4 regions of the Anaeromicrobium sediminis genome follow, and region 1 is predicted to be linked to each of the others. Evidence: riboswitches for the same ligand, from Rfam matches in the RefSeq annotation. Region 1 holds a riboswitch; each other region holds the start of a gene.

Region 1 (8,333 bases):
TGCCATAGGTGGTAATAAGGAAGCTGCCAGATTATCTGGTATTGATATAAAGGCAAGAACAATGCAAATATTTATTATATCAGGAGTAATGGCATCAATAGCTGGAATCCTATTAACAGCAAGACTAGGAACTGCAACTACAGATGCAGGAAATGGATTTGAACTGGATGCAGTTGCATCTTGTGTTATTGGTGGAACATCACTACTTGGTGGAGAAGGAACTATTATTGGAGCTGTATTAGGTGCATTGGTTATGGCATCTATAGACAATGGAATGTCCATATTAAATACAGAGGCTTATTGGCAACTTATAGTTAAGGGACTTATATTAGTTATAGCAGTATTTATAGACATATACAATAAGAAAAAGGGTAAGTAAATAGTTGTTGGCAAAGGATAATAAACTTTAATCCTTGCCAACTCTATGACTTCATATATTCAAAAGGTCCTCTGCTATTATATAAGTAGGGGATTTTTTGAATACATGATGTTTATAATAAAATGAAAAAATAAGTTATAATAGAAAATAGATTGCTAACAAGACGGAGGTAGTTAGATAAAAGCTAAGCAAATACCCCTTAAAGATCTAACTGTCTCCATATTAAATTCAGGAGGGATATCTTTTGAAAAAATATATATTACTTCTTATTATTACTATAACTTTAATAACCATATCTTTAAATGCCAATAGAATGGAAGAAGATACCTCTCATAATGTCAAATTAAGGGACGAGGATTATCATTTTATATTTGTTCCAAAGGAAAAAAATGAATACTGGGAAGAAATAGAAAAGGGCATATTAGAGGAAGCTGAAAAACGTAATGTGAGTATAAGCATTTTGAGTGATAAGTATTATGATAAAAAGAATCACATAAGTAAAATAGATAGGGCCATAGAATCTGGTTGTGATGGAATAATAGCCTTTACTTTAAATGACAGTGAATACTCTAGAATAATAGATAGGAGTACAAGTATGGATATTCCATTTATTGCCGTTGAAAATGATGTGCTAAATAGTACGAGAAACTCCTACGTGGGCATTAACAACTATTATGCAGGAGTAAAAATGGCAGATAAGCTCTTTAACACCATAGATAAAAGTGGAGAAGTGGGAGTCATAATGAATAATGAGGAGAACAATTTAAGATTAATAGGTATTTATGATGAGAAAAAGAAATTTCCACTAATTAATATAACAAAGGTAGCTTATATGGATGCTAAGAAAATAAATACTTACAAGATTATAGAAGAAATGGTATTAGAGAATAAACATATAAAGGGAATCATATGTAATGATGAGTACTCTACCTATATAGCAGGACAAGTATTAGTTAGATTAAATAAAGTTGGAAAAATTAAGATAATAGGAATGGGAGACTTAACAGGAATACAAAGATTTGTGAAAAAAGGTGTCATTGAAGGCGTCTATATTAAAAATCCAGAAAATATTGGTATGGAAACATTAGATATTTTAATGAAAGTTAAGACGGGAGAATTTGTGGAAAATGCTATCTTTAGTGATTTAATTTACTTTGATAAGGACGATGTGTATGAAGAATAATTTTATATCTATAAAAGAAAAACTTATAGTTAGTTATATATTAATATTGATCATATTAATATGGATAGGTGGATATAGTTTATATACTATAAACAGAATATCGAGTCAATACAATGAGTTTGTGGAAAAGTTAGATACTCTATCTAATGTGAAAAACTCAATAAAGGAAAGTAAGAATTCTCTAGACAATCTACTACTTACAAGGTCTACTAATTATATAGATGATATATATTCTTCTATTGATACGTCCTATGGAGAATTAAATAAGTTAAGTAGAAGGAATATGACTAAAGAAGAGTATAATCTAATGGTTGACTTAAGAAAGCTTATAGGAAGTTACAGGGCCTATAGTGAAGAGACCTTTAGGGTAGCCCTAGGAACGGCAGATGAAAGATATATAATAAATTATAATAATAGTACTAAGGTATATAATTATATAATGGAGTCTGTAGATGAGATAAATAATAAAATATATGAGGAAAATTTTAGAAAATATAAGATAATAAAAGAGCATAATTTGAAATTTACTAGGGCTATCATAGTAATTTTCATAATTAGTATATCCATAAGCATAATGTTCATTTTCTTTTTTTCTAGGAAGTTAATACAGAATGTAAATGCTTTAACTAATCAGGCAGAGGAAGTTTCTAAAGGGAATTTTGAAGTAGACAATCTTAAAATAGATTCTCAGGATGAAATAGGAATACTGTTTAATTCCTTTAACATTATGGTAAAGGAAATTAAATATTTATTAAGTGAGGTAGAAAATAAAACTCGATTGGAAAAGGAAGCACAATTTTTAGCTTTACAATCCCAAATAAATCCTCATTTTTTATTTAACACTTTAAATGTTATTGCTAAAACTGCTTTAATTGAAGGATCAGATAATACTTGTGATTTAATAGAATCCCTATCAGACATTCTAAGGTATACCCTTAGAAATGTGAATTCTACAGTTACCTTAGAAGAAGAAGTATATAGCTTAAGACAATACATATATATACAAAAGACTAGATTTGGAGATAGGATAAAATATATAGAGAATATTGATGATGATTTATTAAACTATAAAATACCCCTATTATCGTTACAGCCCATAGTTGAAAATGCTTTTAAACATGGACTAGAAGGAAAAGAACAGGGGGGAGAAATAGAAGTAAGGATCAATAGTATAAAAAATTATATAAAAATAGAAATAAGGGATAATGGAAAGGGTTTTTATCCATATATGTATTCTAAAGAGAATGCTGGAATAGGTGTGAAAAATGTAAGGGAAAGATTAGGAATTTATTTTAAAAATAAAAGTTTGTTGTTTTTTTATAATACTAAAGAGGGCGCATTAGTAAAAATTATAATACCAAAGGTGGAATAATATATGTATAAAATGCTAATTGCAGATGATGAACCAATAGAAATTGAAGGTATAAAAAAAATAATAGAGAAAAATTTTGAGGATATAACCATAGTCAAGGAAGCAAAGAATGGACGAGAAGTTATAGAGTATTTCCAAGGAAATTCTCCAGATATAGCTTTTTTGGACATTAAAATGCCAGGAATAGATGGTATTAGCGCCCTAAAAGAAATTAGAAAGATGAATAGGAAAACCAAAATAGTCATATTATCAGCCTATGATGATTTTCAATATGCAAAGGAAAGTATATCATTAGATGCCTATGAGTATTTACTAAAGCCTGTTAGAAGAAAAAAGATAATAGAAGTATTAGAAAATATTATAAAAAATATTAAATCGGAAAGAAAAGAAGCTAACAAAAAGGTAAGGCTGCAGGAGGAAATAATAAATATTAAAAGTATAGTGGAGGAAAAATTAATATCATTTATATTAGAAGGTGGCAGTGAGAAAATAAAGGAAATATGCACTAATGAAAATATATTTAAGATTAATATAGATACGGCCCATTTAATAGGAATTAGAACTGATGAGAAAAATAGGGAGTTTGTGGAATCTAAAATAAAAAAGAGCTTCAAGTCAAAGGTAAACTCCATAATGTCTACTTACAATGACAATATATATATATTAATTGAGGAAGAAGAAGCAGATGAGTATTGGATAAAAAAAAGTTTAGAAAAAATAGAAAGGGAATTGAAAAATAATATTAATGAGGAATTAATCTATTGGTATGAGAAAAATAATTACTTTGAGGACATCAAAAAAAATGTAATTAAGATTATAGGAAAGCTAAACACTATAAATACTAACATGGACTTTAATGATGAAAATCGTTTAAGAATATGTAAGGAAGTTTTAAACTTTGATTTGAATTATTATAATGAATTTGAAAAAATGCTAGGATATATAATGAAAAAAACTAATTCCCGTGATTTAAATTTTTATGAAGAAATAAATGAAATAGTAAGCTTTCTTCAATATGGAGCTTTCATGGAAAAAAATGAGATTTATTTTAAAAATAGTAAAGAGATGATTAAAAATAAGAGAAGTAAATCCTCTATTAAAAATGCCATATTAGTAGATTTAGATACTTATGTGAAATTGTGTAGAAGTAATGATCTAATAGAAAATGTAAAGGATTACATTGTAAAGAACTATGATTCAAAAATAAAGTTAGAAGATCTATCATATAAATTTGCCATTAGCACCTTTTATTTAAGTAAATTATTTAAGCAAGAAACGGGACAAAACTTTATAGAGTTTTTAACCCATATAAGAATTGAGAAGGCAAAGAAGATGCTAAAGGAAGGAATACAAGTAAAGGATGTATATAGAAGGGTAGGATATAGTGACCCTAACTATTTTAGTAGGATGTTTAAAAAAATCACAGGAATTTCACCTAGTAAATATGTAAGTAAGAATTAGAGTATGATGAAGATTAGACGGATGCTCAGGGAGTGTGAACTTACGGCAGTCATATAAACAAAAACGTTTATAAGGTAAGTCACTATCAGACTATAGAGTGCGAATATTATATTCACGATAGAAGGTTCACAATTGTTTACAACATAGGATGTTCTGATGTTCCACCTTATAAAAATTTTTCATTCATATTCCCTTGTAAGTAGCCAGGCTTTATTGAATTTGGATATAGTTGGTATATGCAAATATAAAACATTATTTTTAAACTTTACAAACTTAAGATGTTGGATTATACTGGTAGTAGTTAAATAAGTTTGCTAGGGGTGCCTTAGGGCTGAGAAGAAGAAATTCTAACTCTTAAAACCTGATACAATTAATATTGTCGTAGGGAAGCAAGGAATGAATAAGGTTCATTATAAGCTTGCCTAGGTGCAAGCTTTTTTTAATTTAATATGATTTGGGGAGCTCATAGGGATGGGCTGAGAAAGGGATGTTATCTCTGACCCTTATAACCTGATTTGGATAATGCCAACGTAGGGACTAGTATACTGTATTAATATATACATAACTATAGAGACTCTTAATTCATGAAGAATTATAGTTTTAGTATATGGATTTTATACAAGCCTATGAAGGATTTTATCCTATAGGCTTTTTTTAGTTTATATAAAATTTTAGCATTTAAAATGTTAAATAAAAGGGGGAAGAATATGATCATAAATGGCAAAGAGATGGACTTTGGAAAGGTTACAATTACACAATTATTAAAGGGTTTAGATTTAAAAGAAGAAAAAGTAGTTGTAGAAGTGAATTTTCAAATAGTACCTAAAGAAATGTATGAAGAACATATACTTAATAAGGCTGACAAAGTGGAGATAGTAAGCTTTGTGGGAGGTGGTTGATTTGAAAATATATGTAAATGAAAAGGAAATGAGTGTAAATGAGGGAATTACTAGCTTTTCTCTTAGGGATTTAATTAAAAAGGAAGCAGATGTAGTAGTTTTAAATGGATTTATTATTAAGGAAGATGTACCTTTAAAAGAAAATGATAGGGTTGTGTTTATAACTAAAGGAGCAGTTCCAGATAGGGAGGAACTTGAATCACTACTTGTTTCAAGACATACACCAAGGGTGCACGAAAGGGTAGAAAAGGCATGTATAGGAATTGCAGGTCTAGGAGGCCTAGGATCAAATGTGGCCGTAGCTCTAGCTAGAATTGGAATAGGAAAATTAGTTTTAGTAGATTATGATTTGGTTGAACCAAGTAATTTAAATAGACAGCATTATTTTTTAAAGCACATAGGGATGAAAAAGACTAGGGCATTAAAAGAAATAATAAGTGAAATTAATCCCTTTGTAGAAGTTGAAATCAGAGATATTTATTTGGATAAGACCAATATGGAAGAGTCTTTTAAAGATGTGGATATAATAGTGGAGGCCTTCGATAATCCCATTTGTAAGGCAGAATTAGTAAATATTGCATTATCAAAGCTAACTAGTAAATATATTGTGGCTGCATCTGGCATGGCTGGACATTTTTCAAATAATACTATAAAGACAAAAAAGATAAGAGATAAATTTTATTTGATTGGTGATGATATTTCAGAGGCAAAACCAGGATGTGGTCTTATGGCACCACGGGTATCTATTGCAGCAAGCCATCAGGCCAATACTGTACTGAGAATAATTTTAGACGAATATGAGACTTAGGAGTTGACAAATATGGATTTATTAGATATTAGGGGAAATAAACTAAAGAGTAGATTACTTATAGGAACAGGAAAGTTTCCAAGTAAACATATTATTCCTCAAGTAATAGAAAACTGTGAAACACAAGTGGTAACCATGGCAGTGAGACGAGTTGATATTGGATCTAAGGAGGAAAATCTTCTTGATTACATTCCAAAGGATACTATCTTATTACCAAATACATCCGGGGCAAGAAATGCAGAGGAAGCTGTTAGAATCGCAAGGCTAGCAAGGGCCATGGGTTGTGGTAATTGGGTAAAAATAGAGGTTATATCAGATAATAAATATTTACTTCCAGATAATCAAGAGACTATAAAGGCTACAGAAATCTTAGCTAAAGAAGGGTTTATTGTACTTCCTTACATGAATCCAGATTTAATGACAGCAAGAAGATTAGTTGATGCAGGTGCAGCAGCAGTTATGCCTTTAGGGGCTCCTATAGGGACAAATAAGGGTATTAGAACAAAAGAACTTGTACAGATATTAATCGATGAAATTGATTTACCAATAATTGTGGATGCGGGAATTGGAAAGCCTTCTCAGGCAGCTGAGGCTATGGAAATGGGAGCAGCTGCAGTTTTAGTAAATACAGCTATAGCCACCTCAAAGGACCCTGTTCAAATGGGAAAGGCTTTTTCATTGGCAGTAAAGGCTGGAAGAACTGCATATCTTTCAAAAATGGCTCCTATAAAGGAACATGCTCATGCCTCTTCACCTCTTACAGGATTTTTACATAAAGGGGAATTATAATGGCTTTTTATGATGAATATTCAAAATTTAAGGAATTTAATTATGAAGAATTTTTTAATAATCTTACTGAGGAACATATACATAGTATTCTAAATAAGGACAAAATCAATGTTTATGACTACTTAGCATTGTTATCACCTTTAGGGGAGAAGTTCTTAGAAGAGATGGCAAAGAAGGCCCATTCATTGTCAGTAGGGCATTTTGGTAAAACCATATTACTGTTCACACCCATGTATATATCAAATACATGTATAAACCAATGTGCCTATTGTGGATTTAATGTAGACAACCATATAAAAAGAAAAAGATTATCTTTAGAAGAAATAGAAATGGAAGCAAAGGCTATAGCAGCGGAGGGGCTTAAACATGTACTTTTATTAACAGGAGAATCTCCAAAGGCTACACCAGTATCCTACATAGTAGATGCTGTTAATGTTTTGAAAAAATATTTTGATTCCATAGGTATTGAAATATATCCTTTGAATGAAGATGAATATAAACAGGTAGTAAATGCTGGGGTAGATAGTCTTACTGTCTATCAGGAAGTATATGATGAGGATATATATGACAATGTACATATTTCAGGACCAAAAAAAGATTACATATACAGATTAGATGCGCCAGAACGAGGTTGTAAGGCCAATATGAGAACTGTAAACATTGGTGCTCTTCTAGGACTTAATGAGTGGAGAATGGAAGGGTTTATTACGGGAGTCCATGCAAATTATCTTCAGAATAAATATCCCCATGTATCTATTAATGTATCTCCTCCTCGCATACGTCCTCATGCAGGTGTGTTTGAGAATGTATATGAGGTAAGTGACAAAAATCTAGTTCAGAATATTCTTGCCTTAAAGATTTTTTTACCTTACGTAGGAATTACCATTTCCACAAGGGAAGAGGCAATTCTTAGGGATAATTTAATACCCCTAGGAGTTACAAAAATGTCGGCAGGAGTAAGTACAGAAGTGGGAGGTCATAGTGCTAGTAATAAGGGAGAAGCACAATTTGAAATAGCAGACCTAAGAAGTGTAGAAGAAATGAGTCAGAGTATTCTAGAAAAGGGATATCAACCTGTATTTAAGGATTGGATGCATATATGACAAATATTAATAGGCTTATAAAAGATCATAAGATGCTTTTTCTCATTACTAACCGTAATATGATTAAAAGACCTACCTTGAGCCATGTAATAGAAGAGGCAATAGATGGCGGGGTTAATGCTATAGTATTGAGAGAAAAGGATTTATCCTATGATGAATTAATTATAATTGCTAAAGACATAAAAGACAAAATTCAGCATAAGGACGTATTATTTATTATTAATAGAAATTTAAAAGTAGCAAAGGAAATTAATTTAGACGGATACCACATGGGATTTCATGACTTAGTGAAGGAAAAGCCTAAATGGCATAAGCTCTTAGGCGTTTCTGTACATAGTT
Region 2 (8,333 bases), on a different contig from region 1:
AATCATCTCTGGTAAAGATAGGGCTACTACAGACATCATAAAGGCTAAAGCTGTTCCAACACCTACCCCTTTATTAATTAGTGCTTCTACTATAGGAATAGTCCCTACTGCATTAGAGTAAAGGGGAATTCCTAAAACAACTGCCACAAATACGGCTATAGGATTATTAGGCCCCGCATATTTAACCATAAAACCTTCTGGTGCATATCCGTGGATAGCAGCTCCAATTCCTATTCCTATTATAATATATAACCATACTCTCTTTACAATATCCCTTACTGCTATAAGTGAAAATTTTATTCTTCCATTAAAATCTAATCTCTCACTTTCTGCTTCTCCCATATGCATTTCATATACATAACTTTCTACCAAATGGGTTAAGTTCATCTTCTCTATTACTATTCCTGCCACAACACCTATAATCATCCCTGCCAATGTATATATTATTGCTATTTTAGCACCAAAGGTTATAAATAAAAAACCTATTGCTATTTCATTTACTATAGGTGACGTTATTAAAAATGTAAAAGTAACTCCCAGTGGAATACCCGATTCCACAAAACCTATAAATATAGGCACAGTAGAGCAAGATCAGAATGGTGATAATACACCTAAAATAGAAGCTAGAACATGAGCTCCTACTCCACCAATTTTACCTAAAAGATTCTTAACCTTGTCTGGTGGAAAATAACTTCTCACATAGGATATGGTAAAGATCATAAAACTTAAAAGTATTATAATCTTTAATGTATCGTATATGAAAAACTGTGCACTTGAACCTAAATGGGATTCTAAATTTAATTTAAATAAATCCCTAACCATGAAGTCAGCAAATTGTTTTAACACCCTAATCCCCCCTTAAGTTTTCTTGCGCTTCTTTTAGTTCCGTTGCCAATATATTCTTTACTAGATTTAATATTTCTATTGTTTCCTTATATTTAACTTTGTACATAACTTTTAATCCGTCTTTTCTACTCTCTAAAATCCCCTTATCCTTTAGTATTTTCAAATGTTGTGATACATTAGATTGCTCTAATTCTAGATCCTCATATATGTGGCACACACAAAGTTCATCTTCTCCCTTTAATCTCTCTATTATCTTAACCCTAGTGGGATGAGCTAATGCCTTCATAAAGGAAGCAGATAAATCATAATATAAATTATTCATTCATATCCTCCTTTTAACTATATTAGAATATTCTAATATAGTTATATCATCTTTATAATAAACTTTCAACTACTTTTTTCCACTTTTAAATTTAATTTATGTGGAATATTTTGATCCATAAAATAAAAAGAGATGATATAATTACCATCTCCCTTTATACTTTATTAGTAAAACATAGCGTACAAATATTTTTCCCTAATACCCTTATTAAATTATCTATACTTATATATTTTAATGTATCCGCACCTATTTCATCTCTTATTTCTTCTAGATTTTTAAAGTGACCTATTATATTTTCATTCTTCATATTTATTCCCAGGTCACATTTCCCCCTTATAATAGGAGAAGCTATCCTATAATGTATCCTATTAGCACCTACTTTTTTTAACTTACCTATTAATTCCTTACTTGTAGTTCCACTTACTAAGGAATCATCTATTACAACTATATCTTTTCCTCTTACTTTATCCTTTAATATAAAAAACTTATCATTTACTTTGTTTTTCCTATTCTTTGGAGCTATAAAGGTTCTTCCTACATATTTATTTCTGAGGATTCCTGGTTCATATTTAATATTAGATTGGTCAGCATAACCTATGGATGGTAAAGTTCCTGTGTCTGGCACTCCCATGACCATATGAGCCTTACTAAAGTCTTCTTTTCCTAAAATTTTTCCTAATTTACTTCTTATTTGCCCTACACAAATTCCGTCTATCTTAGAGTCTTCCCTAGCAAAGTATATATATTCAAAGGCACATGTATTGCATACTTCATTTCCTTTTCTTATTACGGAAACTCCATTTTTATCTATTTTTATTGCTTCTCCTGCCATTAAGTCTCTTATAAATGAGCCTCCCATAGCCTCTATGGCGCAACTTTCTGATGCTACTATGTACCCGTTCTGGATCTTTCCTATACATATGGGGCGAATTCCTAAAGGGTCCCTCATGGCTATTAATTCATTATCTTTTATAATAACTACTGCATATGCACCCTTTATATTATTGTAAATCCCCCTTATACCATCTTTTTCAAATACTTTTAATATTACTTCTGAATCCGTATCCGTACTAAATTTTCTTCCCTTTTTTTCAAGAATTTTTTTAATATCCTCTCCATTTGTTAGGGTTCCATTATGAGCTAAACTAATATTATTACTAAGGAGGGGTTGACTATTTTTAATAGTACTCTCCCCCCATGTGGAATATCTTACATGGCCTATCAATAGATTAGTATCAATCTGAAGTCCTTCAAATAAGTTATCTACTAATCCCATCTTCCTAATATTTTCAATTTCATTATCATTTCTATAGGATATACCACAACTTTCTTGACCCCTATGTTGTAGGGCCAATAGGCCTGAGTATACTTTTGTTTCCATATTTTCTTTTTTATTAAAAAATACTCCCAATATTCCACATTCTTCTTTGAATTTATCATTAAACTCATCTATTTTCATGATTAATCATCATCTCTTAATATGTTTATATCTTTCCCAGCCATTACTTTGTTCATGTTTCTCATTGAACACATTTTTCCACACATGGTACAGCTATCTTCATCATGTGGCATAGATTCTTCCCTATATCTTCTTGCTTTTTCTGGATCCATACTCAATTTAAACATTTTTTCCCAGTCTAAATTTTGTCTAGCTTCACTCATTGCAAAATCCCAATTCCTTGCTCCCGGTATATTTTTAGCAATATCTCCTGCATGGGCTGCTATTTTAGATGCTATAATTCCTTCCTTCATATCCTCTAAGTTTGGTAATCTAAGATGTTCTGCAGGAGTTACATAGCATAAGAAGTCTGCTCCTGAGCTAGCTGCAATAGCACCTCCTATGGCACTTGTTATGTGGTCATATCCTGGTGCCACATCTGTAACTATAGGACCTAATACATAAAATGGAGCTCCATGACATAATCTTTTCTCAAGTAGCATATTTGCCTCTATTTCATTTATTGCCATATGACCTGGACCCTCTATCATAACTTGTACATCCTTCTCCCAAGCCCTCTTAGTAAGTTCTCCTAATGTTATTAATTCTTTAATTTGGCTTGCATCAGTAGAGTCATTTATACTTCCTGGTCTTAATGCATCACCTAAACTTAAGGTAACATCGTATTCTCTACATATATCTAAAAGTTCGTCATAGTATTCATAAAAAGGATTTTCCATGTTATTTAATTCCATCCATGCATATGTTAATGATCCACCCCTAGATACTATATGATTTAATCTTTTATTTCTTTTGAATGTATTTACAGTTTCTTTATTTAACCCAGCATGGATAGTAACAAAGTCCACACCATCCTTTGCATGCTTTCTTACCACATCTAAAAACTCTTCTGCCTTTATATCCTTCAGTTCCTTATCATAAAAACCAACTGCATCATAAATTGGTACAGTTCCTATCATAGCTGGAGAAATTTCTACTATTTTTTTTCTAAATTCCTCTGTTTTTCCAAATGAACTTAAATCCATTATGGCTTCTGCTTTCATATCTATGGCCATTTTTACCTTTTCAATTTCTTTTTCTATGCTAGGACAATCCTTCGATATTCCTAAATTTACATTTATTTTAGTTCTAAGTCCACTACCAATTCCTTCTGGACTAATACTTTCATGATTCTTATTAGCTGGTATTACTACTAATCCTTTTGCCACTAAGTCTCTTAATTTGTGTATATCCATATTTTCCTTTTCCGATACTATTTCCATTTCCTTTGTTATTACACCAGCTTTAGCCGCTTCCATTTGAGTATTATATTTCATAATTCTCCCCCTTATGATTTATTAAATAATTAAAGTTTTAAAGGGTAGGGTTATGGCTGACTCTCATAAAGCTATCTGATTTTAAAATTATGGAATAACTATACACATAGAACTAAATATAGACATATTTATTTATAAAATTAGTAGGTTAAACTGTATTTTTATATAAAAAAATAGACTCGTAACGAGTCTATTTTATATGAATGGTACACAATTATCCCATACTAAATATAAACATCCCTACGTTGGCATTATCCAAAATCAGGTTATGAGGGTCAGAAATAACATTTCTCTCTCAGGCTATCCTTATAGCCTCCCCTTGTCTTAATATTATTTTTTACAATTTAAGTATACTTTTTTTATCTTACCTTGTAAAGGTCTATAGATTATAAAATTATTTAACTTTTTATATAGACCCCATTGTCTCATATGCCAATATTCTTTTACCAGTCTTTTAGATCTAAATAAGAAAAGTTCTTCTTGCTTAATATATTAAAGGCCACCTTTTGGTGTGACTTGACTGCTTCTTGAAATTTATACCAATGACTTTTTTTATAAGTCTTAGGATTTTTCCAGGTATATATATCTGTTAGGGGATCATATCTATTTAACCCTACACTAACTCCATTTACAGATATTACACTCCTATCCCTTATTCCTAAAATTTCTTCATTTACTACCTCATCAAACCATGTGTCCTTTTTATAATCCTCTAATGCCACTCCTCCATACTCTTTTTTCATAGCCAATTCTTTATATCTTTTTATGCGATTTTCTTTTTCGTCATTTCCTTGGTCCATTTTCCCTATGGCATTACTTAAATCCTCTAATAATTTTTTAGATTCCCAATGTACATGTTCTGCAGTTCCATTTGGATTTAAGAACAAATAAAGTTTCCTAAATATTTCCCTTGCTGCTTGCAAAGATCGTTCCTTATTATTTACTTTAATATATTTTCCCACTAATCTACTGTCTTTCCAAATCAGGGCTGGCCAATCAGGATAAAAATAGGCAGAAGCATGACCTATAAATGGTATAACCTTTTCTACTCCTCCATCCACAGAATTAAATGTATCATAAAGTCCAATAAAGTTTTGATGTGCCCAAGTATCTGCAAAGGAATGGGTAGCTATTCCAATCCTATATAGATTTTTGCTATAAATTGCCGCATCAAATATGTTATTAGCATTCGTACTATTTGGTGTAGTATTTAACATATGTAATTTCCCATCTTTCCTTCTTGCAGATACAGCCAGGGGATCTCCAGGGATAAAATGAAATAATGGGTATATTCTAAATAATTTCTTCTTAGGTTTGATTATATTCATAGTCTGACTAATATGATTTGTATATTCTTCTACAGTTCCTTTATTTATGGTAAAAATCATATTATTATTATCCACATATTGAGAAGCTATACTTATTATTTTAGCTGATTCTGGTCTAAATCCCGCTCGGGTAGCTATTAGATAGGTCATATAATAATGAAACTCTGTATTCATAAAAAACCCCCACTCACATAATTTATACATTATATGAATAGGGGTAGTACATAATGCCTTAACTTTTTTCTTTACTATAGATTACAAGTAAAATAAGTACCTATTATAACTGCTATATAATTCAATTTCTTACGTTTGTCTTTTTATTTTTATTAATATATATTCCTACAAGTATTATTAAGGGTAAAAATACTTCAAATACTAAACCATAATAGGGATATATTTTAGTACTCCAACCTATAATGGCCATAACTGAAGGATAAACAATATAGGAAACACCCAATATTAATAGGCCTATGGGTGTCACTATATGATTATATCTTTTCATATTTAACACAGTACTTATTCCCTTAGCTGCAAAATATATGCAAGTAGCCACTTTCACAAATGTGGCTAGACTCGTTGCTAAGATGGTGACAATTTCCATCCTTTCTAAAAACTCTCCTAAGTTAGCTTGGCTAGCCACCACGTATACGGGAAAATATGTATTTGCATATATGTTATGACCAATTACTAATAGTTCAGCAACTGTAACTCCAACTAAAGTCATTCCACCTATCAATATACCTTTAGCATAACTTTTATACGCATTTTTCTTATCTTTAATTTCTTCTATTAAAACTATACACAACAAGGTTTCTGCAAAGGGAAAAGTAAAGGTACTTAATGTTGCCTTCATAAGATTTGAAATGCCACAATGTAATATGGGCATTATATTTAAATAATCCATCCTAGGTATTAATATTAATATGGTAAATATGGGTATAGGTGATGTGAAAAATACTACTATTACTGCAGATTTACCTATTGCACCAGGACCTTCTTTTACTGCTACTATAGCAAGGAGTATTATTCCTATCATAAAAATAAATAATGGTGTATTATTTAATGTGGTTGATGTGGGAAATTCTCCAAAATCTCTCACAGTTAATCCACATAAATGTATGCTGTACCATATATATAATATATTTATTATACTTCCAATAAATTTACCAAAAACTGTTTCTATTATTTTAAAAAAACTTTTATTATTATATTTACCTATTATATGAGAATATACTTTTACTATTCCTACACATAGTACCATTCCCATAAATATGGCTATCCATATATCTTCCTTGGCTTGAGCCCCCAAGGGAAGTATAAACCCTGATGACAATATGAACAATATTACTATACAACTACCCTGTACTTCATTTATTTTGTCATTACTCATAAAAACAGCACTCCGCTCTAATTATTAACCATAATAGGACTATCTTTCTTTTCACTCCCCTTTATTAAAACATCCACATTTATGTTAAATTTTACTTCATCAAACACTTTATCCCAATCCCCTTTAACTTTATTCCATAATTCAGGTTGTTGAGCCTTCACATATCTAGAGAAATCAAATATATCTACTCCAAATTCATTTTGAACCTTTTTTATTAAATCTTCTATATCCTTCTTTTTCTTTTCTTCTAATTCTTTCATAAGAACTCTTCTCTTTTCCTTTATATAATCCACATTTCCACCTAGCTCAATTATATTTGCCTCTATGTCTATATCCATATAAATATTTATTTCATTATCCACCAGTTTTACTTTTGTTCTAGTTTTACTGCTCAATATTTTAAGGCCTACAGGAATTTCTCCATCATAATATTCATATCCCCTTTTAACATTATCTTCTATAGTTAATAGTGTTCTAGATTCATCGTCACTCAACCACCCTAATAACCTATCCTTTTTAAATACAGCTAATCCTGTTACTATAATAGTTTCTGTTCCATTATTTTTTTCTATTTTTACTCCTGGTAATGAAGGATTTTGATTAGGCTCATATAGCCTTTGTATGAACTCATCCATAGGAACAGCACGTAGTCCTATTAAACTATTTTGACTTTCCATCTTAAGAATTCTGTCTATTCGAAAGGAAGGTATGGGCATATATTCCTTTTCTTTTACTTTTAATATGTCTGCTGCACTTTTTTCTTTAGAAATAAGTATCCATATGTCATTTCTCATTTCACCATCCCTATATATATAGTCTAAGATAGGTAAAATATCCTTTTTAGCCAATTCCTCGCTAAGTATTATAACCTTTGCATGGGGCCAATAAAATTTTATCCCAGACTTACTTACTATGTTTCTTACCGCATCAAAGGGCGAATCTCCTTCTATAGTAAATATCTCCCCTCTGTTTTCTTCCCCCTCTTCAGTCATAGGGTCTATAGCTTCAAAGGTTACTATATATTTTTTTGTACTAGGATTATAATCTACAGCAGCGCCAGATATAAGTCTCCTATCATTTATTTCCCTATAGTTCCAACAACCACATAATATTATTGGGATAAATAGGATTGCTATGTATTTTTTCACCATAAATCATCCCTGCTTCCCAATGATAGATTCCACCATTTTTTGTATAGGTATGGCTGGTGATGGTATTTTTACTCCAATTGAAATTAGTACACTTAAAACTAAGGCTGATGTATATAGGACTAAATAAACGACTAAATCCTTCTTTTTCTTCTTCTTTACCAAAGGAGTAATTTCTATTATTCCTATAATTCCATATACTATTAAGACTAAAAAAAGCATACTATCTCACCACCTTGATTGGTCCGGACCTTAGTGCAGTCCCCTCAATAATTACCTCTGAGGTTACTTTTACCTCTATATTGCTAAATACTTCATTCCAATTATTTTCTAGTTTTTTCCACTCTTTAGGGTACTCCTTCTTATATTCATATGAAAATCCTAGATTATCATTTTTGTACTCATTTTGAAATAAATCAATTACTTTTTCACAATTAGCCACAATTATTTCTTGAGCCCTATTTTTTATTTTGTTTTGAATTTCTTCATCATTTATAGGTATTTCCTTGTTTATGTTTGCTATA
Region 3 (8,333 bases), on a different contig from region 1:
GCATCAATAGCGGGGGCAGGGCCTATAGTAGGACCTATTGCCGCAGCAGTATTTGGATGGCTACCAGTTATGCTTTGGATAATTATTGGAGGGATATTCTTTGGTGGTGTACAAGATTACAGTTCCATATTTGCATCTATAAGACATGATGGTAAATCTATAGGTGAAATTATAGAAGTTAATATTGGTAAAAAGGGTAAGAAGTTATTTGGTATATTTGCTTGGCTTACATTACTATTAGTTATAGCGGCCTTTGTTAATATAGTTGCTAATACCTTTGTAAGTGTACCAGCAGCAGCTTCATCATCAGTAATGTTTATAATGCTTGCCATATTATTTGGTTTCTTTGTATATAGAAGGGGAATGCCTCTTGGTATTTCTAGTATAATTGGTGTAGTACTTTTATTTGGATGTATAGTACTTGGAGTAAAGTTTCCATTAGTTCTTTCTAAACAAGTATGGATATATATATTATTGGGATACATATTTGTTGCATCTGTAACTCCCGTTTGGATACTACTACAGCCAAGAGATTATTTGAACTCATTCTTATTATATGCCATGCTTATAGGGGCTGTTTTAGGTATAGTAATATATAGACCGACTATAGAATTGCCAGCAGTTACTTCTTTCAACGTGGGAGGAAAACTATTATTCCCTATGTTATTTGTAACTGTGGCCTGTGGTGCCATATCTGGATTCCATTCATTAGTTGGATCGGGTACGTCTTCTAAACAATTAGACAGCGAAGCAGATGCTAAGATTGTTGGATATGGAAGTATGCTTATAGAATGTGTCCTTGCAGTTATAGCAATCATAACAGCAGCTTATGTGACTAAGGATAAGTTTGCAGAGTTATTAGGTGCTGGAGGTCCTATAAATGTATTTTCCGATGGTATAGGAGTATTTATGTCTAAGTTTGGAATTCCTTATGCTACGGGTAAATCTTTTGTAGCATTAGCTATATCAGCCTTTGCCCTTACTAGTTTAGATACGGGAACAAGACTTGGAAGATTCATATTTCAAGAGATGATTGATCAAAAGGAAGGGGAAAGTGAAAATATATTAGCCAATAGATATGTGGCTACAGGTATTACGGTTGTTTTAGGAGGATGGTTAGGTAGTGGTAGTTGGACTAAGATTTGGCCAATATTTGGATCAGCAAATCAATTACTAGCAGTACTAGCCCTAATAGCCGTTGCCGTATGGTTAAAGAAAAGTGGAAAGAATTATAAGATGTTCATAATTCCTATGATATTCATGCTAGCCGTAACTGTATTTGCTTTAATATTACTCATAAAGCAAAATCTTGCCAGTGAAAATTATATATTAGTGGCATTACCAGCACTGCTGTTACTATTTGCGTTAATATTAACTAAGGATGCATATAAGGTGTTTACAAGTAATGATAAAGAGCACATAGTATAAAATTAAAAGGGTGTGGAAAAATTTCACACCCTTTTAATTTTTCGAATTTTTTAAAAGTTAATAGATAATATTTGAAAGTTAGTATAGAATATAGGTAAATAGGTTACTAAATAAATTTTAATGGGGAGTTATGAAAAATGAATGATATGTTTTCAATTGGACAAGTGGCAAAGATACATAGAATATCTATTCAGACCCTAAGGTATTATGACAGAATAGACCTATTAAAACCTGAACATACAGATGAAAAAACTGGTTACAGATATTATACTGAGGCACAATTAGAAACATTAGAAACTATAAGTTATTTGAAATTATTAGGAATGTCATTAAAGGATATAAAAAATTATTTAAATGAAGGTCATGTGAAAAATAGCAAAGAACAATTAAAGTCTCACTTAAAATTAGTAGATGAAAAGATAGAAGAATTAAATTACGCAAGGAAAAAAATAATCAATAAATTGAACATAATAGATAAGGCCCTTTTAATAGACGATTTTAAAGTTCATGAAAAATATATAGGTGAAAGAAATATAATATATAAACCTCTAATTAATGGTCAGGATTTTACTGAATTTGGTATGGCCATAAAGGACATATATGAAATGGCCAATGAACATTACCTTGAAGTGAAGGATGAAGTAGGAGTTACTCTGGAATATGAAGATGTTCTAAAGGGTAAATACGAGTCTTTCTCAGGCTTATTTTTATTCACACAGGATGATGATGTGAGCGATATTAAAAAATTACCTAAGGGCAAATATGTGTGTTCGTATCATAGGGGTAAGTACAAGGATACCCATAAAACATTTAAAAAAATGTTAGATTATATTAAGAATAAGGGATATGAAGTTACAGGTAAAGTTGTAGAAATATCTTTAATTGACCTACTTGTGGCTAAAGATGAACGAAATTATATAACAGAAATACAAATTCCCGTAAAATAAAGGACCATGAAATTCATGGTCCTTACAGATTGTAGACAAAGTCTACAAGATTATAGACTTTTGACAAAATTTAAGTTCGAGGCGTGCTGAAACCAAGAGACCGCAGCGTATATAGACATACGTAAGGGTTCTTGGTTTCAGCAACAACGAAGAAATTCGGGTTTGTCAACAGCCTAAAAGGACCATGAAATTCATGGTCCTTAAATTTATGCTACTTTATTTTCAATATTCTCTACTGCATCTGGTACACTTTTTCCAAAGAACTTAACTACTACAAATATTAATATGATAGCTACTGGTAGTACTATCCAAACTGGAATTCCAAGTCCTACAGGAATATATCCAAATAATACGGATATTAGGCCTACGCTTAAAGCATAATATAGCTGAGTCTTAACGTGTTCTAAGTGGTCACATGCAGAACCCATGGAAGATAATATGGTCGTATCTGATATGGGAGAACAGTGGTCTCCAAAGATTGCGCCTGTTAAAACTGCTCCTGCACTCATTACTACATAACTAGTTTCTGGAGATATGGCATAAGCTAGAGGTATAGCTAATGGCATTAGGATACCCATAGTACCATATGAAGTTCCTGTAGCAAAGGATATGATAGATCCTAATACAAATATTATTGACGGTAATAAGAATGCTGGAATCTTATCTGATAAAATTGAAACTAAAAATTTAGCAGTACCTAATTCCTTAATAGTTCCTGATAAGGACCAAGCTAATAATAATATTACTGCTGTAATAACTAATGACTTTGTGCCTTGAACCCAAGTATCAATTGCTTCAGATACGGTAAGAATTTTCTTTCCTACAGCCATGATTATGGCAATTACACTGGCGATTAATGCTGCTTGGAATAAAACTATACTTGCATCAGATGCACCAAAGGTTTCTCTAATGGCCATTACTGACAATGGAGATCCATCTACTGCTGCTTTAACAGTTTCATCTAAATACCCATATCCATTAAAGTAAAAACCAACAAATGCTGCGACTATTAATGTACTTATAGGAATTATAGCATTCCATACACTTAATGTGATTCCTTCCTTTGGTTCTAAATCATCACCTTCATCACAGGACATGGCAGTAGCTCCATCTGGTAATAATTTTCCTGTAGTTCTAGCTCTAACTTCCGCCTTGTGCATTGGTCCAAACTCTTTTAACATTATGGATGTGGCAACTATAAATACTAATATAAGAATGTTATAAAATCTATAAGGTATAGTTTCCATAAATACACCATAGGCATTTACACTTTGTCCAATGGATTCATAGGCGTCTTTTATAAGTCCTATTTCATAACCTACCCAAGTGGAGATAAGGGCAATACCTGCAATTGGAGCAGCTGTAGCATCGATTATGAAGGCCAATCTCTCTCTAGATATCTTTAATTTGTCTGTTACTGGTCTCATAATAGGACCTACGATTAAGGCATTTGCATAATCATCAAAGAATACAACTAAACCTAAAAGCCAAGTTACTAATTGGGCACTTACAGGAGTCTTAGCTCTTTTGGCTAGAGCTTCAGCTACGGCCCTTGCTCCACCCATTTTAGATATAACACCTATAAGGCCTCCGATTGCTAAACACTGAAGGATAATACCTGCATTCCAGCTATCAGCAAGGGAACCTAATATGTGGTTAACAATATTTAAAAAACCGTGGATAATAGCACCAAAGAAATTATTTGTGTTAAGTGCTATTAAGAAAGTCCCGGAGAACACTCCTATGAATAAGGACAGTACCACGTTTTTAGTCACAAAAGCCAATGCGATGGCAACTAATGGTGGTAATAATGTTAATAAACCATATTTGTCTGCATTAGCTTGGGCCACTTCTGGGTCCACAGCTAAAGAGACAGTAGTCATTAATAAAATAAATAATAAAGTAAGTATAAAGACTCTTCTTTTCATTTTTTCTTCCCCCTATTTTGTCTATCCGTTTACTAATTCAAACTTATATTGCTATTGGGGTGTAAAATAAAAAAACTCCTTAAGCTAAGGCTTAAGGAGTTAGAAACACGTCAAAAAAACGTATGATATTTCTAATTCCAACAATAGCCCTCCACAAAGAAAAACTTTGTGACAGTCCCATACATATTCTGTATAGTCCCAACATATGACCTTAAAGCTATCAGTCATACATTTCGGCGAAATTTCCTTTCTCATAACGTCAAAGTTGCTTAACTCAGTTATAATACTAATAAATATCGCACCTCTATTATTGAACTGCAAACGGATTATTTAAATGTATGCTTAATATAATAGTATCTTTTAGAAAATGTGTCAATAGTAAAAATATGAAAGGTCATTTTTGACAAAAATTTATAGGTATGATATTATGGTCGTGAAATTGAATAGTTATGTATTCACTGGGGGTGCCTAAAGGCTGAGAGCAGACTTGATTCTGTAACCCTTTGAACCTGATCTAGTTAGAACTAGCGAAGGGAAGTGTAGTGATTTTTTAATAAAAAACCATGTGCTTTCCAAGTACATGGTTTATTTTGTTTACTAGGCAATTATGTATTTTTTTAGGAGGGGTTATAAATGAAAAATTCTTCAACAAAGAAATTAATTGAAGGTGGTATAGTTATAGCTTTGGCATATGTACTTAGTCTTGTTAAAATATATCAACTTCCCAATGGCGGTTCTATAACAGCTGGTAGTATGGTTCCTATCTTAGTATATGCCCTAAGATGGGGAGGTGGACCGGGAGTTTTCGTTGGAATTGTATATGGTACAATACAATTCATATTAGGTCCTAAATGGTCTTTTCACATAGTATCAATTTTGTTTGATTATAGTGTTGCTTTTGGATTTTTAGGACTGGCTGGTTTCTTTAAGGGAAGTCTACCAAAGGAAATGCTAGGAGTGTTTATAGGTATATTTATGAGATTTGCAGCCCATGTAGTTTCTGGGGTTGTAGTATGGTCCTCTTATGCACCAGAGGGAGTAAGTCCCCTTACCTATTCAATTATATATAATGGTTCCTATTTGATACCTGAAATAATAATTTCAATATTCATATACGGACTTTTACATAAACCACTTAAAAATATGAAATATTAAAATAGGCCCTCTTTTGAGGGCCTTTTTATTGTCTAGGAAAGTTAATTATCATGAAAACTATAAATCAATAAAAAAAGAAGGGGTTGTAGGTGAAGAGTTCCCCTGCCTCTTTGAAGGAGGGTGCTCAGATTGCGGTAGCAATCGTCGAAGGAAACCATAGGGGTTCCTAGCGAAGCATAGGTCGCATGCCTTTTTTATATAAAAAACTTTTTATTATTAGAGTACTATTACATTATTTGTGGAAATATATTACAATGTAATAGGAAATAAAAGGAAAAGGGGATGTTAAATTTGCAAAGAAAGATTATGAGTCTTTTTTTAGTTCTTGTGATGGTATTTTCAATTAGTATGCCAGCCTTTGCTAATGAAGACACAAGTGAAACCAATGTGAAAATATCAAAGGATAAGGCGACGGACATAGGAAAGGAGTTTCTAAAGAATTATTTTGCCACAGAGATTGATGAGAAAAAATTTGAAACGAGAATAGAGTTAGAAAAGAGTTGGAGACAGAAAGACAGTAAAGTATGGAGAATAAGATGGAGAAATCGTAAAGAAAATGGTGGAGTTAATTTTCGTGTTGAAATAGATGCTAATACGGGAATTTTATTGGATTGTACCAAGGATTCTTATGATTATGATGAAAAGATAAGTGTACCATCCATATCAGAAGAAGAAGCTAAGAAAAAAGCTCAAGAGTTTCTTAAAAAAATTCAACCAGGAAAAGTTGGAAGTGTTAAATTAAGAAATGAAGAAAATAGAATAATGAATAGATATGACATTTCTAATTATAGATTTGAATATGTAAGACAAATAAATGGTGTGGAATTTCCTTCTAATGGCATAAATCTAGGGATAGATGGAACAAATGGGGAATTGATAGAATATAGAATAAACTGGGACTACAATATAGATGCACCAAAAGTAGAGAATATAATAGATAAAGAAGAAGCTAGAAAATTGCTAGAAGATGAAGTTGCTATGGAGAAATATTATTTAGGAATTAGGGATGAGGAAACTAGAAAAACTAAAAATATCAAATTAGTATATAGAGCAAGTTATAAGGGAAAGAATGAATTAGATGCTAAAACAAAAGAATTTAAAGAATACAATATAGATAAAAACTTAGAGAGTAAAGATATATCCTTTGATAGAAAACAAGAAATATACAAAAAAGCTTTAAATATTAAAAAAGAGAAAGTAGACAAAGAAAGGGCTGAAGAAATAATCAAAACCCTTTTAAAAGACCTGTATGAAAAAGAGATAGAAATAGATTCCATAGAATATATGGAGAACGTTAATAGATATAGAAATGCTGGAAAGAATTGTTGGGAAGTGGAGTTTAGAAAAAAAGGTGCAGAAAAGTATGATACAGATGGAGGAATAACTATAAACGCAGATACGGGAGAAATATTAAGCGTTAATATTTATAATTACAGACGTGGATCAGAAGAATTTGAACTAAAGTTAACTTGGAATGAAGCATATGATAAGGCTATAGAAGCTATAGAAAGATTTTATCCAGATAAAATAAGGGATATAGATACTAATCAAAACCATTATAAAAGATTAGATGATGATGAAATAGAAAGAGATTATTATTTTCATTTCTCTCGAAAAGAAAATGGCATAGGATTTGATGGTGATTCCATAAATATAAATATAAGTGCACAGGACGGAACAATAGAAGATATCCATATGAGATGGACTGATAATATGGAGTTTCCAAATCATGTTGGGAAAATTTCAGAAGAAAAAGGAAAAGAATTATGGCTTAAGAATTTAGAGTGCAAATTAATATACTCTAAGGATATGGATAAAAAACATAATAAGCTAAACTTAGTTTATGTATTAGAAAATAAAATTAATAGATATGGATTAAACATAGATGCTAACACTGGTACGTTTGTAGATTATTCGGGTAAAGAAGTTAAATTAGATGAAAAACCTAATGTGGATAAAAATCATCCATATATACAAGAATTAAAGGTATTGGCAGCTAAAGAAGTTATTGATATAGATAAAGTCAGTTTAAATAATGAAATAACTTTAATAGATGCAGTGAAAATGTTAACTAAGGCTAAAGGATATAGAGCCTATAGAGCTAATAGATATGAAGACTTAAAGTTTACTAACATATCTAAAGAAGATGAGAACTACAGTATCTTAAAGGGCGCTGTATATTTTAAAATATTAGATAATGAAGCTGTAGAATTTAATAAAGAAAAGAAAGTTAACAATATGGATATGGCTAAGCTTATGGTAAAAGCCCTAGGTTATGAAAAATTAGCTAAGGCACAGGACATTTATGTACTGCCATTTAAAGATGCTAATAAGATAAGTGAAGAAGATAAGGGATATGTGGCTCTTTGTAAAGGTCTTGGATTGATTGAAGGTGAAGAATTTAATCCACAGAAGAATATTACTTACTTAGATATGGCTATAATCATATATAAGTCCTTGGAAAATTTTAAAGAATATTAATAAATAAAGGTGGATGTCCACCTTTATTTATTAATATGATCATGTATATGATTATTGAAAATTCTGGTTGTTAGGTTAAAATATATATTGAGGTGATACTAATGATAAACATAACCATATCAGATGAAATTAAAAATAATATTCCAACCATGGCATTAGGTGTAATACATGGAGATGTAAAAGTAACAGAACACAATGATAAACTTTGGGAAGAAATAGATAAAGCTTGTGAAGAACTAAAGAATAAGTTAGAAGTAAAAGACATAGCAACTCTTCCAAATAATAAAGATGCTCGAGATGGATACAGAAAATGCAAGAAAGATCCTACTAGATACAGAATAGCATCAGAGGCCCTAATAAGAAGAGTAGTTAAAGATAAGGGATTATATAAGGT
Region 4 (8,333 bases), on a different contig from region 1:
GAAGAATTTAAGTATATGGTGAAAAGTAATTCCTTTGAAATGGAAGAGGCCCTTAGATTTTTCACAAGTAACGTGGCAAAGGGATTAAAACTATATCCAAAGAAGGGATCCATAGAAGAAGGTTCCTGTGGAGATGTTTTAATAGTAGATGAAAATTTAGATATAGACACGGTAATAGCTCGAGGTAAGATTATGATATTAAATAAGGATATAATTGTGAGGGGCACCTACGAATAAATGTAAAGAGGCTACTATGTATAAAAATAGTAGTCTCTTTTGATTTTAATTTTGTGGATTTTAGGGTATAATTAGAATGAAATTAATTATCAACACTAGGAGGAATGATTTTATGGAAAAACATAATTGTGGTTGTAACAATGGTGAGCATGAGCATAAGCATGAGCATAAGCATGAAGATGGAGGTTGCTGCGGTGGAGGTTGTGGACATCATTCCCATGAAGAAGCTGCAAAGATGTACTTAACTTTAGATGATGGAGAAGAGTTAGAATGTGAAGTTATAGGTGTATTTGAAGTAGAAAATAAAGAGTATATAGCTTTACTTCCTGTGGGAGAAGAAGATGCATTTATATATACTTTTGAAGAAACAGAAGAAGGTCCAGTTTTAGATCAGATAGAAAGTGACGAAGAATTTGAAATAGTTGCTAAAGCTTTTAAAGAATTATTTCAATAGATATACCATTATACGAGGTGTAAGATGAGCAATATAAAGTGTAAGATTTGTGAAAGTCATACTACCTTAATATTAGATACTCAATTTAATCATGAGTATTTTAAATGTGGAGAGTGTGACTTCATATTCCAAAGTAATGTTCATCATGTTTCCTATGAAGAAGAGAGAAATGTATATGATAAGCATAATAATTCTTTGGAAGATGAAAAATATGTGGCTAGATTTGAAAACTTTCTAGATAAGGCAACTGGTGAATTTGTACATAAGGGAGATTCTCTAGATTATGGTTCAGGACCAGAGCCTGTATTATCTGTATTATTAGAAAGAAGAGGATTCAACTCATACATATATGATAGACATTATGCAAAGGATGTGGATTATAAGTCAAGAAAATATGATTTAATAACTTCCACAGAAGTTTTTGAACACTTTCATGAGCCTATCTGTGATATTAAGAATATAGTAGATCTTTTGAAGGAAAAGGGTGTACTGGCTGTAATGACCATGTTTCCTCCTAAAGATATAGAAGTCTTTAAAGATTGGTGGTATAGAAGGGACCCTACACATATATCCTTTTACTCACTAAAAACCTTTGAAAAGATAGCTGAAATTTTTAATTTGGAAATACTATATAGTGATGACAAATCAATAATATCATTTAGGAAAAAATAAATAAAAAGACGGTTATTAACTATTTAATAACCGTCTTTCTATTTATTGACAACAGGGACCTCTGCCTAGGCCTCTACCTGTTCCTTTACCTCTACCAAAGCCTAGTCTCATACCTTTTCCAGTTCCTCTATTTTGTCCTGGATATTCACAAGTTTCCAATCTTTCTTTAATGAATTTCTTATATTCTGCAGCCTTCTCTTCAGTTAAAGTACCTTCTTTAACCATTTCGTCAATTCTTTCCATCTTCTTTTCTAGTATTTCTTCTTTACTTAGACCAGAATTGCTAAAGTAACCTTTACTTGGTGTTGTATCATCTGCAAAGGCAACTATAGATACGGAAAGTACTAATATGATAGTTAGTACTAAAGAAATTAATTTTTTCATGTTATCTCTCCTTTCTTTTAACTATAGTGTATCCTTTTAATGTGACAGTTTTGTGGCAATAAAAGGGCAATTAAATATTTTTAAATCTTGTCTCATATTTTTAGCATATTAGGAGAAAAAAACTATACAATTAAATTAGGAGGGGTATTATGAATAAGAAAAAAGTATTGAAAATTGTACTCTTAATCATATGTGTAGCATTGATTTTATTTGGTATAAGATATATGACAAAGTCAAAACATGAAAACATTATAGGAAAATCAGAATTATTTGAAGGTAAATATAAAAAGTTAGAACCTCACTTGGAAATTATAAGCGGCTGTGTAAAAGTTGATTATGAGGGGGAAGGTAAAAAATTAAAAAGTATTTATGAAATTTGGGAGAATGGAAAGGTTAAAAATACGGGAAATTTAATGGAAGTTGATTTTAAAGAAGAGATTAAGGGTGAATTTTCCATATCCTTAAAGGAAGTTTATGATGATGATAATGACTCAGAGTTTAAAATGATAACAGTTTTTTCACAGGAGGAAGGAAATACCACATCCATACAATTCATAGACAAATTTGAGTCCGGCCTTTATTATGAGATGAAAAAAATAGAAAAGGATAAAGAAATAGAATTAGGAGAAAAAATTCCAGTTTGGTTATTATATGCTTATGAAGGAGAAAATTTCGAAAGCAGTGAATCTATGGACGAGGATGCAAAGAAGTCTAAATGGGCATTAGAAGTAAAACTTATTATGGAGTAACTATAAAAATCCATGTTTTATATTATATAAAACATGGATTTTTTTTAACATAAAATTTTAATAATGAAAGAATACTAAAAGTGTATTAAGTATAAAGGGTAGACCAATTATTATTATTAAAAAAAGGAATGATTTTATGAAAATCCGATTTGGTTATGTGGCTATTGCTCTTAAACTAGGGAAAATCACCACATCTAGCAACCTTACATTTGCTAGATATAAAACCCTATCAACAGAAAAAAAATTAATGGAGTTAAAACGAGTAACTAGATCAAATGTGGAAGCATTAGAGAAAATATTAAAGTATAATGGTAAAAATAATATACACTTTTATAGGATAACATCCAAACTAATACCCTTGGCAACTCATCCAGAAGTAGAGTGGGACTTTGAAAGGTATTTTTGTAGAGACTTAAAAATTATAGGAAATATAGTAAAAAAATATAACATGAGGGTAGATACCCATCCCGATCAATTTAATGTACTAAATAGTATTAAAGAGGATGTGATAGAAAAAACCATAAAGAATTTAATGCATCATAATAAACACTTTGAATGTATGGAATATCCTCAAGGGAAAATGGTTATACATATAGGGTCCAGCCAAGGGGGAAAAAAGCAGGCAACTAAAAGGTTAATTGAAAACTTTCATAAACTGCCCGATATTTTAAAGGGTAGATTAATATTTGAAAACGATGATAAAACCTTTACTGCAAAGGAAGTACTTGACATTTGTGATGAAATTAAGGCACCTATGGTATTAGATATACATCATCATCTTTGTAATAATAAAGGTGAAAAAATAAAAGATATTATAAAACCCATATTTGATACATGGGAGGGTGAATATTTTCCTCCTAAAATCCACATATCTAGCCCTAAAGAGGGGGGGAACGATAGGAAACATGCAGATTACATTAGAATAGAAGATTTCATTGGTTTTATAGAAAAATGCCAGCATTTAAATAGGGATTTTGATGTGATGATAGAAGCTAAAAAGAAAGATTTAGCCATGTTTAATTTAATTGAAAAAATAAAAGAAAATAAACCAGAATGGAAATGGATTGATGAAACTACATTGGAAATTTAAAGATGTGACTAGGTCCCATTTTTATTTTTTTATATGGTATCATATGGTTGAGGTGAGAACTATGAAGAAAAACTGTTGAGGACCTGTTAATAGTGTTGGGGAAACACTAAAAAAAGAGTCTTGTCCTAAATGCGGTAATAAGGGAGAGCTAATTAAACCTATAACTGTAAGGCACTTAGTGAAAGATAATAGGCACATTTCAGAGAAAGAGTATTTTTTATGTAAAGACAGTAAATGTGACGTAGTATATTATTCAGGTAATGTTGTAATAGAAAAGGATAAAATTAAAGTTCCAGTGGCTTTTAAGGAAGATGCCAATCCAAAATATATATGTTATTGTAGCGAGATTACAGAAGAAAAAGTAATAAGGGTAGTTAGGGAACATGGAGCTAGAACTATAGTTGAAGTAAATAAAATAGCTGGTACTATGGGTAAATGTAATTGTGAAATTGAAAATCCATCTGGAAAATGTTGCGGAAGTGAAATATTAAAGATAATAGAGAAGGAAGATTAATGCTATTAGAAGTTTGTATATATAGATTCTTATGATTTCATAGAAACTAAAAAAGTTGATAGCAGTTATAGAGACTACTATCAACTAAATATTAAAATAATTTCTTTAAAGTTGAGGATGCTTCTTTAGGGCAATTGGCTTTTAAAATACATGAGGATATGGCTATTCCATGTATTTTTTTATTTGAAATTTCACATGCATTGTCTAAATTAATTCCACCTATGGCATAGATTGGAATATTAATATGGGATTGAATATGATACAAAGTATTTAAATCTACATGTTGGGCATCATTTTTTGTGGTAGTAGGAAATATGGCTCCTACTCCTATGTAATGGGCTCCCTTTTCTTCAGCTTCCTTTGCATCTTCAATGTTATTGGCAGAAATACCTATGATTTTATCTTTACCAAGAATTTTTTTTGCAATGTCTATAGATAAATCACTTTGTCCTAGGTGAATGCCGTGGGCATCAACAGCTAAAGCAATATCTATCCTATCATTTACTATGAAAAGAGCACCGTGTTTTTCACATAGTTCTTTCATCTCCATAGCCCTTTCATAAAATTCCCTTGAACTTGCAGACTTTTCTCTGATTTGAACTATGGTGCATCCTCCTTCTATGGCCTTTTCAACCCTTTGTAAAAGTTCCTGAAAGGAAAAATTAAACATGTCCGTTACTAAATATAGTTTTTTATCATCTAGATTATACATATTCCACATTCATCTCCTTAGAAATTGTATCATATTCCATATTGTATACGGCGTCTATTAAATATGTTTTAAAGGACTTAGAACCAGAATCATTAGAGAGGCGTCTAGCTGCAATTTCTCCGCTAATACACATGGTTAAAATGGCAAGGGAAGCACTAGTTAAAGGGGATAGACCAACCCCTACAAAAGATCCTATTAAAGAAGCACTCATACATCCTGTTCCTGTAATGGACCCAAGAAGGGGAGTACCATTTTTTAATACTAAGGTAGTTTCACCATCAGATACTATATCTTCTTGTCCTGTAATGACAATTACACAATTTAGTTTTTTAGCTAATTCTCTTGCAATATTGTGGGAATTAGAATCCATATCTATAGAATCTACACCACGAGATTTTGTACTAAGACCTGCTATGGTCTTTATTTCAGATAGGTTTCCCTTTATGATAGCAAAATCTATTTCTTCTATTAATTTTTTTGTAGTTTCGTATCTAAAGGTAGTAGCTCCTGCTCCTACTGGATCTAAAATTACAGGAGTTCCACATTCATTGGCTTTTTTTCCTGCTTTTATCATGGATTTTACAGTTCTTTCATTTAAAGTTCCTATATTTATTACTAAAGAACTACTCATACTAACCATTTCTTCTACCTCTTCTATGGCATCTGCCATAACGGGAGATGCTCCTATAGCCAAGGTCATATCAGCACAAATATGGGCCGTCACATAGTTAGTTATGTGATGAACTAATGGTGAATTACTTTTTAGTAGTGAAAATGCCTTTTCAAATTCATTATTAAGCATGATTACTCCTCCTTTTTATTATATAGATTGTAGAAGTGATTAGTAGGACCTACTCCCTTTCCAATTGATATTCCATGGGCAATGGCAGTAGAAATATAATCTTTAGAGTATTTAACTGCATCTACCAAATCAAATCCCTTAGCTAAATGGGCAGCTATGGCTGAAGATAAAGTACAACCCGTACCATGGGTATGAATACAATCTATACGTTTTTCTTCAAATATATGATAGTTTTCTCCGTCATAGAGAACGTCTATGGCATCACCTTCTAAGTGACCACCCTTTACTAAAACATTTTCAGGTCCTAGCTTATGAAGATCCTTTGCAGCTTTTTTCATGTCTTCTACAGTTTTAATCTCATAACCTAATATATCCTGTGCTTCAAGTAAATTTGGTGTGATTATGTAGGCAATAGGGAAAAGTTCCTTTACTAAAGCGTCCTTTGATTCTTTTTTTAATAAATCAAAGCCACTTTTAGATATCATAACTGGATCAACTACTAATTTAGGTAAAGAAAATTTTTTAAGGGATTTAGATATGGCTTCTATAATATCTATAGTAGATACCATACCTATCTTTATAGCATCTATTTTTATGTCATCAAATAATACTTCAATTTGTTTAGACACTATTTCAGGATCAATGTTTTGAGTTGCAAAAACTCCCTGGGTATTTTGAGCTGTTATGGCTGTAATAACACTCATACCGTAAGTTTCAAGGGCACTAAAAGCCTTTAAATCTGCCTGAATTCCAGCTCCACCACAGGAATCAGACCCGGCAATGGTTAAACAATGTTTCAATATAATCACTCTCCTTAAAAATAAAAAAACATGTACCAACAATAGGTACATGCTCAATAGATTCTATGCATATTAAAGGTGCTTTCCTACGCTGGTATTATCCAGATCAGGTCAAGGGTTAAAGAATTATCATTCTTACTCTCAGACAGTAACACTGACTCCCCTAGCCAAATATTTACTTTAGGTTAATCTTACTATAAGAATAAAAAATGGTCAATACGAAATAAATGAGGATTAAATTGACATATTAGGTAAATATTAATATTATTGAAATATGCTTTAAGAGGAGATGATAAATAGGTGAAATTTGCAGATATGAAATATAAAAGACCTAATATGGAAGAACTTAAAAATACATTTAATAAATTATTGTTAAGCTTTGAGGAAGCTCATGACTTTGAAACTGAGAATAAATTATTGTTGGAAATTAATAATTTAAGAGTTGAATTTGAATCCATGGAACAAATTGTATATATTAGGCATACCATAAACACAAAGGAAGAATTCTATGAAAAGGAACAGGAATTCTTTGATGAGAATAAACCTGAGTATGACGATTTAGTTTCAAAATTTTATAAGACTTTAATGAAATCGAATAACATTGAAGAATTAAAGGATAAATGGGGAGAACAGTTATTCACCATAGCCAGTCTGACCATAGATACCTTTAGTGAAGACATAATAGATGACTTAAAAGAAGAAAATAAACTTATGAGTGAATACACTAAAGTATTGGCCGCAGCTTCCATTAATTTCAATGGTGAAGTATGTAATTTATCTCAAATGAGACCTTATCAAATGAATGAGGATAGAAATACAAGAAAAGAAGCCAATGAAGCCAAATATGAGTTTTTTGAAGAAAATGAAGAAAAATTAGACACTATCTATGATAATTTAGTTAGGGTAAGAACTAACATAGCTAAAAAATTAGGCTATGAAAATTTTACTCACTTAGGATATAAAAGAATGTTAAGATCCGATTATACTCCTGAGATGGTGGCCACATTTAGGGAGGAAGTATTAAAATATATAGTGCCCTTTTGTACTGAATTAAGAGAAATGCAAAGAAAAGAATTAGGTGTAAATAAATTAAAGTACTATGATGAATTAATCACCTTTAAAGATGGTAATGCAAATTTAGCCGGAGACCCAGAGTATATACTTAAAATGGGAGAGAGAATGTATAATGAATTATCTCCTGAAACGAAAATATTTTTTAAAGATATGGTAGAAAAAAATTGTATGGATTTACTTAGCAAAAAAGGAAAATCACCTGGAGGATATTGTACTTACATAGGCAGTTTTAATATGCCTTATATATTCTCAAACTTTAATGGAACTATAGATGATGTGGATGTATTAACTCATGAAGCTGGTCATGCTTTTCAAGTTTATGAGAGTAGAGAATATGATTTAGTAGAATATAAGTTTCCAACCCTAGATGCATGTGAAATCCATTCCATGAGCATGGAATTTTTAACTTGGCCTTGGATGAATCTGTTTTTTGGAGAAGAAGCTGACAAATATAGATATGGTCATTTAATAAATTCCATATTATTCATACCATATGGTGTATTAGTTGACGAATTTCAGCATATAATATATAACAACCCACAGATGAATCCTGTGGAAAGAAAAAGAGCTTGGAGAGAATTGGAAAAAAAATATTTACCCCATAGGGATTATGAAAATAATCAATTCTTAGAAAGGGGTTCATATTGGTATCAACAGGGTCATATATTTAAAAATCCATTTTACTATATTGACTACACATTGGCACAAATATGTGCATTCCAATTCTGGTCAAAGGCTAATAAAAACAGACAAGAAGCATGGCAAGACTATATAAACCTATGTAAACGTGGTGGAAGTTTGTCTTTCTTAAAGCTAGTTAAAAGCGCCACATTAAAAAGTCCCTT

The links. A riboswitch is a leader RNA that binds a small molecule or an ion and turns the genes downstream of it on or off. The one in region 1 is predicted to bind thiamine pyrophosphate.
Region 2: linked by a shared signal. The riboswitch ahead of thiC (phosphomethylpyrimidine synthase ThiC) and the one ahead of thiS (sulfur carrier protein ThiS) in region 1 are both predicted to bind thiamine pyrophosphate.
Region 3: linked by a shared signal. The riboswitch ahead of thiT (energy-coupled thiamine transporter ThiT) and the one ahead of thiS (sulfur carrier protein ThiS) in region 1 are both predicted to bind thiamine pyrophosphate.
Region 4: linked by a shared signal. The riboswitch ahead of thiD (bifunctional hydroxymethylpyrimidine kinase/phosphomethylpyrimidine kinase) and the one ahead of thiS (sulfur carrier protein ThiS) in region 1 are both predicted to bind thiamine pyrophosphate.

The regions. Positions count from the first base shown of each region.
Region 1 covers NZ_NIBG01000007.1:108,229-116,561, reverse strand. The annotation lists gene CCE28_RS09900 (sugar ABC transporter permease) at 1-379, shown strand, start outside; gene CCE28_RS09895 (sugar ABC transporter substrate-binding protein) at 624-1,562, shown strand; gene CCE28_RS09890 (sensor histidine kinase) at 1,552-2,934, shown strand; gene CCE28_RS09885 (response regulator transcription factor) at 2,938-4,395, shown strand; TPP riboswitch at 4,702-4,800, shown strand; TPP riboswitch at 4,841-4,950, shown strand; gene thiS (sulfur carrier protein ThiS) at 5,103-5,294, shown strand; gene thiF (sulfur carrier protein ThiS adenylyltransferase ThiF) at 5,287-6,102, shown strand; gene CCE28_RS09870 (thiazole synthase) at 6,115-6,891, shown strand; gene thiH (2-iminoacetate synthase ThiH) at 6,891-7,994, shown strand; gene CCE28_RS09860 (thiamine phosphate synthase) at 7,979-8,333, shown strand, end outside.
Region 2 covers NZ_NIBG01000018.1:30,176-38,508, reverse strand. The annotation lists gene CCE28_RS16435 (permease) at 1-822, opposite strand, end outside; gene CCE28_RS16430 (ArsR/SmtB family transcription factor) at 848-1,168, opposite strand; gene purF (amidophosphoribosyltransferase) at 1,323-2,627, opposite strand; gene thiC (phosphomethylpyrimidine synthase ThiC) at 2,630-3,943, opposite strand; TPP riboswitch at 4,164-4,273, opposite strand; gene CCE28_RS16415 (DUF6765 family protein) at 4,387-5,445, opposite strand; gene CCE28_RS16410 (GerAB/ArcD/ProY family transporter) at 5,567-6,661, opposite strand; gene CCE28_RS16405 (Ger(x)C family spore germination protein) at 6,679-7,809, opposite strand; gene CCE28_RS16400 (hypothetical protein) at 7,816-8,031, opposite strand; gene CCE28_RS16395 (Ger(x)C family spore germination protein) at 8,033-8,333, opposite strand, start outside.
Region 3 covers NZ_NIBG01000025.1:49,130-57,462, forward strand. The annotation lists gene CCE28_RS18805 (carbon starvation CstA family protein) at 1-1,428, shown strand, start outside; gene CCE28_RS18810 (MerR family transcriptional regulator) at 1,566-2,375, shown strand; gene CCE28_RS18815 (Na+/H+ antiporter NhaC family protein) at 2,582-4,303, opposite strand; lysine riboswitch at 4,440-4,618, opposite strand; TPP riboswitch at 4,754-4,856, shown strand; gene thiT (energy-coupled thiamine transporter ThiT) at 4,937-5,458, shown strand; gene CCE28_RS18825 (YcdB/YcdC domain-containing protein) at 5,750-7,939, shown strand; gene CCE28_RS18830 (B3/B4 domain-containing protein) at 8,041-8,333, shown strand, end outside.
Region 4 covers NZ_NIBG01000032.1:10,286-18,618, reverse strand. The annotation lists gene iadA (beta-aspartyl-peptidase) at 1-237, shown strand, start outside; gene CCE28_RS20510 (DUF1292 domain-containing protein) at 350-691, shown strand; gene CCE28_RS20505 (class I SAM-dependent methyltransferase) at 716-1,363, shown strand; gene CCE28_RS20500 (hypothetical protein) at 1,406-1,747, opposite strand; gene CCE28_RS20495 (hypothetical protein) at 1,897-2,496, shown strand; gene uvsE (UV DNA damage repair endonuclease UvsE) at 2,633-3,586, shown strand; partial or broken gene CCE28_RS20485 (Csac_0668 family 2Fe-2S cluster-binding (seleno)protein) at 3,711-4,100, shown strand; gene thiE (thiamine phosphate synthase) at 4,192-4,812, opposite strand; gene thiM (hydroxyethylthiazole kinase) at 4,805-5,614, opposite strand; gene thiD (bifunctional hydroxymethylpyrimidine kinase/phosphomethylpyrimidine kinase) at 5,617-6,414, opposite strand; TPP riboswitch at 6,481-6,589, opposite strand; gene CCE28_RS20465 (M3 family oligoendopeptidase) at 6,715-8,333, shown strand, end outside.